Regions from separate parts of the Shinella sp. GW835-FHT14H05 genome, predicted to be linked through region 3. Evidence: riboswitches for the same ligand, from Rfam matches in the RefSeq annotation. Region 3 holds a riboswitch; each other region holds the start of a gene.

Evidence for each region. Region 3 has a riboswitch for cobalamin ahead of AC1Q6Z_RS14200 (ABC transporter substrate-binding protein). Riboswitches for the same ligand answer to the same signal wherever they lie in the genome.
Region 1: another riboswitch for cobalamin. It lies ahead of nrdH (glutaredoxin-like protein NrdH); the one in region 3 lies ahead of AC1Q6Z_RS14200 (ABC transporter substrate-binding protein).
Region 2: another riboswitch for cobalamin. It lies ahead of fdhA (formaldehyde dehydrogenase, glutathione-independent); the one in region 3 lies ahead of AC1Q6Z_RS14200 (ABC transporter substrate-binding protein).

Annotation. Positions count from the first base shown of each region.
Region 1 covers NZ_JBXAFY010000001.1:62,963-65,223, forward strand. The annotation lists gene AC1Q6Z_RS00295 (aromatic ring-hydroxylating oxygenase subunit alpha) at 1-349, shown strand, start outside; cobalamin riboswitch at 448-664, shown strand; gene nrdH (glutaredoxin-like protein NrdH) at 946-1,167, shown strand; gene nrdI (class Ib ribonucleoside-diphosphate reductase assembly flavoprotein NrdI) at 1,178-1,573, shown strand; gene nrdE (class 1b ribonucleoside-diphosphate reductase subunit alpha) at 1,570-2,261, shown strand, end outside.
Region 2 covers NZ_JBXAFY010000010.1:119,611-121,871, forward strand. The annotation lists gene metE (5-methyltetrahydropteroyltriglutamate--homocysteine S-methyltransferase) at 1-679, shown strand, start outside; cobalamin riboswitch at 769-971, shown strand; gene fdhA (formaldehyde dehydrogenase, glutathione-independent) at 1,161-2,261, shown strand, end outside.
Region 3 covers NZ_JBXAFY010000003.1:645,100-647,360, forward strand. The annotation lists gene AC1Q6Z_RS14195 (FecCD family ABC transporter permease) at 1-47, opposite strand, end outside; gene AC1Q6Z_RS14200 (ABC transporter substrate-binding protein) at 65-1,105, opposite strand; cobalamin riboswitch at 1,260-1,492, opposite strand; gene AC1Q6Z_RS14205 (MurR/RpiR family transcriptional regulator) at 1,519-2,261, opposite strand, start outside.

The DNA of each region.
Region 1 (2,261 bases), on a different contig from region 3:
CGACGGCGGCGTCACCTCCATCCATCTCGGCGGCACGACCTTCCTCGTCTGTTATCCCGACCACGGCATGATCTACCGCTTCATCCCCAAGACCGCGCAGAGCTGCGAGATGGAGCTGATCTGGCTCGTCGACGGCAAGGCGGAAGAGGGCGCGGATTACGACCTCGAAAAGCTCACCTGGCTCTGGAAGGTGACGACGGCGGAAGACAAGACGATCATCGAGCACACGGCGCGCGGCGTGCAGTCGCACTATTTCGTGCCCGGTCCCATCGCGCCGATGGAGCAGAACGAGTTGCGCTATATCGACTGGTATCTGGACGAGATCAGCCGGCCGACCGGCAAGGCGTGAGCCTTGGGCATGCCGAATTTTCCGGCATGCGCCTTCCTTATCCCCAAGCGATATTGCGGCCAGACATCATAATTGTTGACGCATTTTTTACCTCGTCTACTATATCTTGTGTTCGAGGTTCTTCCGATTCGAGAGGATCGGAAGCTAAGACGGGAATCCGGTGGGGCCATGATGGCCCTGTAAATCCGGAGCTGCCCCCGCAACTGTAAGCGGCGAGCGTTCGTTCGATAAGCCACTGGGGCGCAAATGCCTTGGGAAGGTGAACGGATGCGCCGACCCGCAAGCCAGGAGACCTGCCTCGCGCATGAACGTCCACGGGCGGGGTGCCCGGCAGGCGAACGATGGGTTGCGGAATGATGCCGCCCTGTCGTTTCCCGAATGGCCCCCGCATGAATTGCTTCGGGGTGAAGTCCATGTCGATACAGTTTCCAGCATATCCGCGCGAGTAGGCGGTAATCCCGGCCGCGCGCCTGCGGCTGCCTGATCCATTTCCAATCCATCGCACGGCCATCGGCGGATGACCGGACGATCTCCCATGCCCAATTGCTCAACGCCCAATTTGCCCCATGCTCAATTGCAAAGTCACGAGGAAAACCATGTCCATCACCGTTTACAGCAAACCCGCCTGCGTCCAGTGCACCGCGACCACCCGCGCGCTCGACCGCCAGGGCATCGACTACAGCGTCGTTGACATTTCCGAGGACAGCGACGCTTTTGCACTCGTCCAGGGTCTCGGTTACCGGCAGGTTCCGGTGGTGGTTGCCGGCGAGCAGCATTGGGCCGGCTTCCGCCCCGACATGATCAGCGCGCTCGCCTGAGCCTCGGGCGATGGGCGATCTCGTCTATTTTTCCACGCGGTCGGAAAACACCCATCGCTTCGTCGCCAAGCTCGGCCTTTCCGCCGCCCGCATCCCCCTTCGCGCCGATGAGGCGCTGAAAGCCGCAGCACCCTTCGTGCTCGTCGTGCCGACCTATTGCGGCGAGGAGGGGAAAGGCGCCGTGCCCAAGCAAGTGATCCGCTTCCTCAACGATGCGGACAACCGGTCGAACCTTCGCGGCGTGATTGCCGCGGGCAACAGCAATTTCGGCGCGACCTTCGGGATCGCCGGCGACGTCATCTCCGCCAAATGCGGGGTGCCCTATCTCTACCGCTTCGAGCTTCTGGGCACCGCGGAGGACGTCGCCAATGTCAAAGACGGATTGGAACGATTTTGGACACGATGACGCTCGGCAAGCCGGCAAAGGTCCCGGAAATCACGGCGCTGGATTACCACGCCCTCAATGCGATGCTGAACCTCTATGACGAGGGTGGCAAAATCCAGCTCGACAAGGACCGGCTGGCCGCAAAACAATATTTCCTCCAGCACGTCAACCAGAACACGGTGTTTTTCCATAACCTGCGGGAAAAACTCGATTATCTGGTGACCGAGGGCTACTATGAGCAGGAGGTGCTGGACCAGTATTCGTTCAACTTCGTGCGCGATCTGTTCGACCACGCCTATGACAAGAAATTCCGCTTCCCCACCTTCCTCGGCGCCTTCAAATATTACACGTCCTATACGCTGAAGACCTTTGACGGGAAGCGTTACCTGGAGCGTTACGAGGACCGCGTCTGCATGGTGGCGCTGGCACTGGCGCGCGGCAACGAGGCGCTTGCCCGCGACCTCGTCGACGAGGTCATTTCCGGTCGCTTCCAGCCCGCGACGCCGACCTTCCTCAATGCCGGCAAGAAACAGCGTGGCGAACTCGTCTCGTGCTTCCTGCTGCGCATCGAGGACAACATGGAGAGCATCGGCCGCTCGATCAATTCGGCGCTCCAGCTTTCCAAGCGTGGCGGCGGGGTGGCCTTGTCGCTCACCAACCTTCGCGAGATGGGCGCGCCGATCAAGCAGATCGAAAACCAGTCCTCCGG
Region 2 (2,261 bases), on a different contig from region 3:
CCCGATGACGGTGCGCTGGTGGCAATATTCGCAGTCCCTCACCGACAAGCCGGTGAAGGGCATGCTGACCGGCCCGGTGACGATCCTCAACTGGTCCTTCGTGCGCGACGACATCGCCCGCAGCGCGACATGCCGGCAGATCGCGCTCGCCATCCGCGACGAGGTCGTCGATCTAGAAAAGGCCGGCGCGAAGCTGATCCAGATCGATGAAGCGGCGCTTCGCGAAGGCCTGCCGCTCCGCCACAAGGACTGGCAGCATTATCTCGACTGGGCCGTCGAATGCTTCCGCCTTTGCGCAAGCGGCGTGGCGGATGGTACCCAGATCCATACCCACATGTGCTATTCGGAGTTCAACGACATCATCTCCGCGATCGCTGCTATGGATGCCGACGTCATTTCCATCGAGACGTCGCGCTCGAAGATGGAACTGCTCGATGCCTTCCGGAACTTTGAGTATCCGAACGAGATCGGCCCAGGCGTCTACGACATCCACTCGCCGCGGGTGCCGGAGGTGAAAGAGATGACCGATCTCCTGTCGCTCGCCCGCGAGCGCCTTCAGGATCGCCAGATCTGGATCAATCCCGATTGCGGCCTGAAGACCCGCAAATGGGAGGAGGTCAGGCCCGCCCTCGTCAATATGGTGGCAGCCGCCTCCGAACTGCGACGGGCGGCGCAGTAACAACGCGTGGCCCGGCCGCAAGGCCGGGCCGTGTCGTTGCTTCTATCGAGGATGTCGTATTCCCGAAGGTCATTTCGTCCCGCGCGTGGTTTGTTGGGCCTGTTCAGGGTGCCATCCCGGCTTTGTCGGGATGGATAATTGGGAAGCCGGTCTAAAACCGGCGCTGCCCCCGCAACGGTAGCGGAACCAAAATCTCGGCAAATGCCACTGGCCAAGCAGGCTGGGAAGGCGCCGAGAGTGTCCGGAAGGACGGTTCTGGAGCCCGGAAACCAGCCTTGAACCCAAGACTCGACCGATTGCGGTGGGCGATCGAGAGGCGAATAGGCGTCTCGTTCGGGCCGCCCTGTTCCTCCTCTTTTCCATCCTTTCGTCGAAAGACACGGTCCGCATTCGCCCATTGGCGATGCGCGCCGGCGTTCTGAGCAAATCCTGCCCGCGCAGTAGCGGGCCGGAAAGGCGTTCAACTGAGGAGGAGACGGATATGAGCAGGAACAGAGGCGTCGTCTACATGCGCCCCGGCAAGGTGGAAGTGCGCGACATCGACGACCCCAAGCTGGAGGCGCCGGATGGCCGGCGCATCGAGCACGGCGTGATACTCAAGGTGATTTCCACCAATATCTGCGGCTCCGACCAGCACATGGTGCGCGGCCGCACCACGGCCATGCCCGGCCTCGTGCTGGGCCACGAGATCACCGGCGAGGTCATCGAGAAGGGCATCGACGTCGAGATGCTGCAGGTCGGCGATATCGTGTCCGTGCCGTTCAATGTCGCCTGCGGGCGCTGCCGCTGCTGCAAGTCGCAGGATACCGGCGTCTGCCTGACGGTGAACCCGTCGCGCGCCGGCGGCGCCTATGGCTATGTCGACATGGGCGGCTGGATCGGCGGCCAGGCGCGTTACGTCACCATCCCTTATGCGGATTTCAACCTCCTGAAATTCCCCGACCGCGACAAGGCGATGGCGAAGATCCGCGACCTCACCATGCTGTCCGATATCCTGCCGACGGGCTTCCACGGTGCGGTGCGCGCGGGCGTCGGCGTCGGCTCCACGGTCTATGTGGCCGGCGCCGGCCCGGTCGGCTTGGCCGCGGCCGCCTCCGCGCGCATCCTCGGTGCTGCGGTCGTGATGATCGGTGATTTCAACAAGGATCGCCTGGCGCATGCCGCAAGGGTCGGCTTCGAGCCGATCGACCTTTCCAAGAGCGACCGGCTGGGCGACATGATCGCCGACGTGGTCGGCACCGACGAGGTCGACAGCGCCATCGATGCCGTGGGCTTCGAGGCGCGCGGCCATGCGGGCGGCGAGCAGCCGGCCATCGTGCTGAATCAGATGATGGAGATCACGCGGGCAGCCGGCTCCATCGGCATTCCCGGCCTCTATGTCACCGAGGACCCCGGCGCGGTCGATAGTGCTGCAAAGGTCGGTAGCCTGTCGCTGCGCTTCGGCCTCGGCTGGGCGAAGGCGCAGTCCTTCCACACGGGCCAGACGCCGGTGCTGAAGTACAACCGGCAGCTCATGCAGGCAATCCTGCACGACCGGCTGCCGATCGCCGACATCGTCAACGCGAAGATCATCGCGCTCGAC
Region 3 (2,261 bases):
ACGACCAGCAGGACGAGCGCCGCGAAAGCGGCGCCCGTGCGGAACAAGAGGGGGCGTTCCGCTATCACTTCGCCAGACCAGCCTTTTCAATGGCATCGGCAAGCTGCTCGATGCCCTCGATCGTGCGGATCGTGGGGTTCATCGCCTGCGCGTCCATATCGAAGACATGGTTGTTCTTGACGGCCGGCATCAGGCTTGCCACCGGGTCGGTCTTCAGGAAGTCGAGCTTTGCCTCGAGGCTGTCGAGCGGATAGCGGCGGCGTTCCATCGAACCGGCCACGATGATCGTCGGACCCGACTTGGCGATCGTTTCCCAGCCCACCATCGGCCACTCGTCGTCGGTCTTGATGATGTTGTCGATGCCCAATGCCGACATGATGTAGCCGGGCGCACCGTTCTTGCCGGCGACATAGGGATCGGAATCAGCCGCGCTGGAGAACCAGAACACGGCCGACAGCTTGCCATCCGCAGCCGCGACCTTGGCGCGGGCCGCCGCCTCGCGTGCCTTCAGTTCGGCAACGACCTCTTCGCCCTTGTCCTGTACGTTGTAGATCTGTGCCAGTTCGCGCACTTCCTGATAGACGAGGTCCATCGTGAAGACCTGATGGCGCACGCCGTCGCTTGCGGCGCTGTTCTCCTTACCGACGCAATCGGACGGGGATGTGTAGACCGGAATGCCAAGCTCCTCGAACTGTTCGGGTTTGGCGACCACGCCTTCCGGGCCGATCTGCCATTGGAACTGGACCGTGACGATATCCGGCTTCTTGCCGAGCACGCTCTCGAAGCTCGGGTCATTGTCCGCGAGGCGATCGATCTTGGCATTGACCTCTTCATAGCCCTTCAGAACGGGGCCGACCCAGAGCGCGGTGCCGACCACGCGGTCTGCAAGACCGAGCATGTAGAGAATTTCGGTCGAGCTCTGGCCGACCGAAACGGTTTGCGTCGGCGCCTTCTGGAAGGTGACCGGACGGCCGCAATTCTGCAGCGTCAGCGGATACTGCGTCTCGGCCGCCGCGGCGGTGTAGGCTGAAAGCAGAAGCGCCGCAGAGCCGGCGACGAGCGAGAGCAGCGATGCGGACCGCGCGGCCGCAGAAAACAGGGTCATGTATTTCTCCCGGATGAATGAAAGCGTGCGGCCTCAGCCGACGCGCCAAAGGGGGCGGATCGATCGCGGTCGGGAGAAAACGAGGGAAGGTCTGCCAGGTACGGCAGGCAGGTTCGTCATGGCGTCTCCGTTCCGGGCATCCCCGCCCGTGACTTGGATTGTTGCTATGACGGCAGGTCTCCTGGCTCACGGATATCTGCTGCCTGTCTGCCTTCCCGCGGAAAACCGCAGTGGCATGACGCGAAAATCGCGTCCGAGGACAGGCGGCAATCCGCCTACAGTTGCGGGGGCAGCCACGGAATGGGTCCCTGTTGGGTCGTCCGTACCGTGTTCCCTATTAATCCCCTGGGAGTCATCCTTCAGGGAACCGTCATCCCATCCTTAGTCCCCGGCAGTCGGCAGCGTCAAGGCGCTCAGCTCTCGAAATCCCCGAAGACGTCCTGAAGGCGGGTCAGCGTGTCGACGCGCTCGCTCACAGCCTCGCCCATCACGACGATGATGTTGGAGAGCATAAGGTCCATGACGGCGGTCATGGTGGCCGCGCCATCCCACAGCGGCCCGTGCGAGCCTGGCACGATGAGGCAGATATCCGAGACCTCCGGCCCCCAGGGGCAGAACTCGTCTGTCAGGAGCACGACCTTGACGCCCGCGCGTCGCGCCTCCAGCGCCAGCGGCCGCGCCTTGGCGGCAAAGCGGCGCACGTCGTGCAGAAACAGCAGGCGCCCCTCGACGGAGCCGTCCAGCAGTTCGGAATAGGTGCCGTTCAGCCCGTCGACGAATTGCACGCGAGGCCGCGTATAGGAAAGCTGGCTCGCGAAATACTGCGCGATGCCGCGCACGTTCTGGTAGGCGGCGACATAGATCTCCGTTGCGCCGACCAGCGCATCGATCGTCTGCTGCCATTCCGGCGCATTGGTGATTTCGTAGATCTGGCCGAGATTGTCGATCTGCTGCTGGATGAGGCCCGCGAGAAGTTTTCCTTCCTTGCGGTCCTGCTCCAGCCGGTCGACCTGGCCCTTGACCTGCCAGGCGGGGTTGGAGCTGCCGCGGCGCAATTCGCCCTTAAGCTCGTCGAGGCCGTCAAAACCCATGCGGCGGAGATACCGCCCGACGGTCATCGGGGAAAGTTCCAGCCGCTGGGCGATGGAGCGCGCCG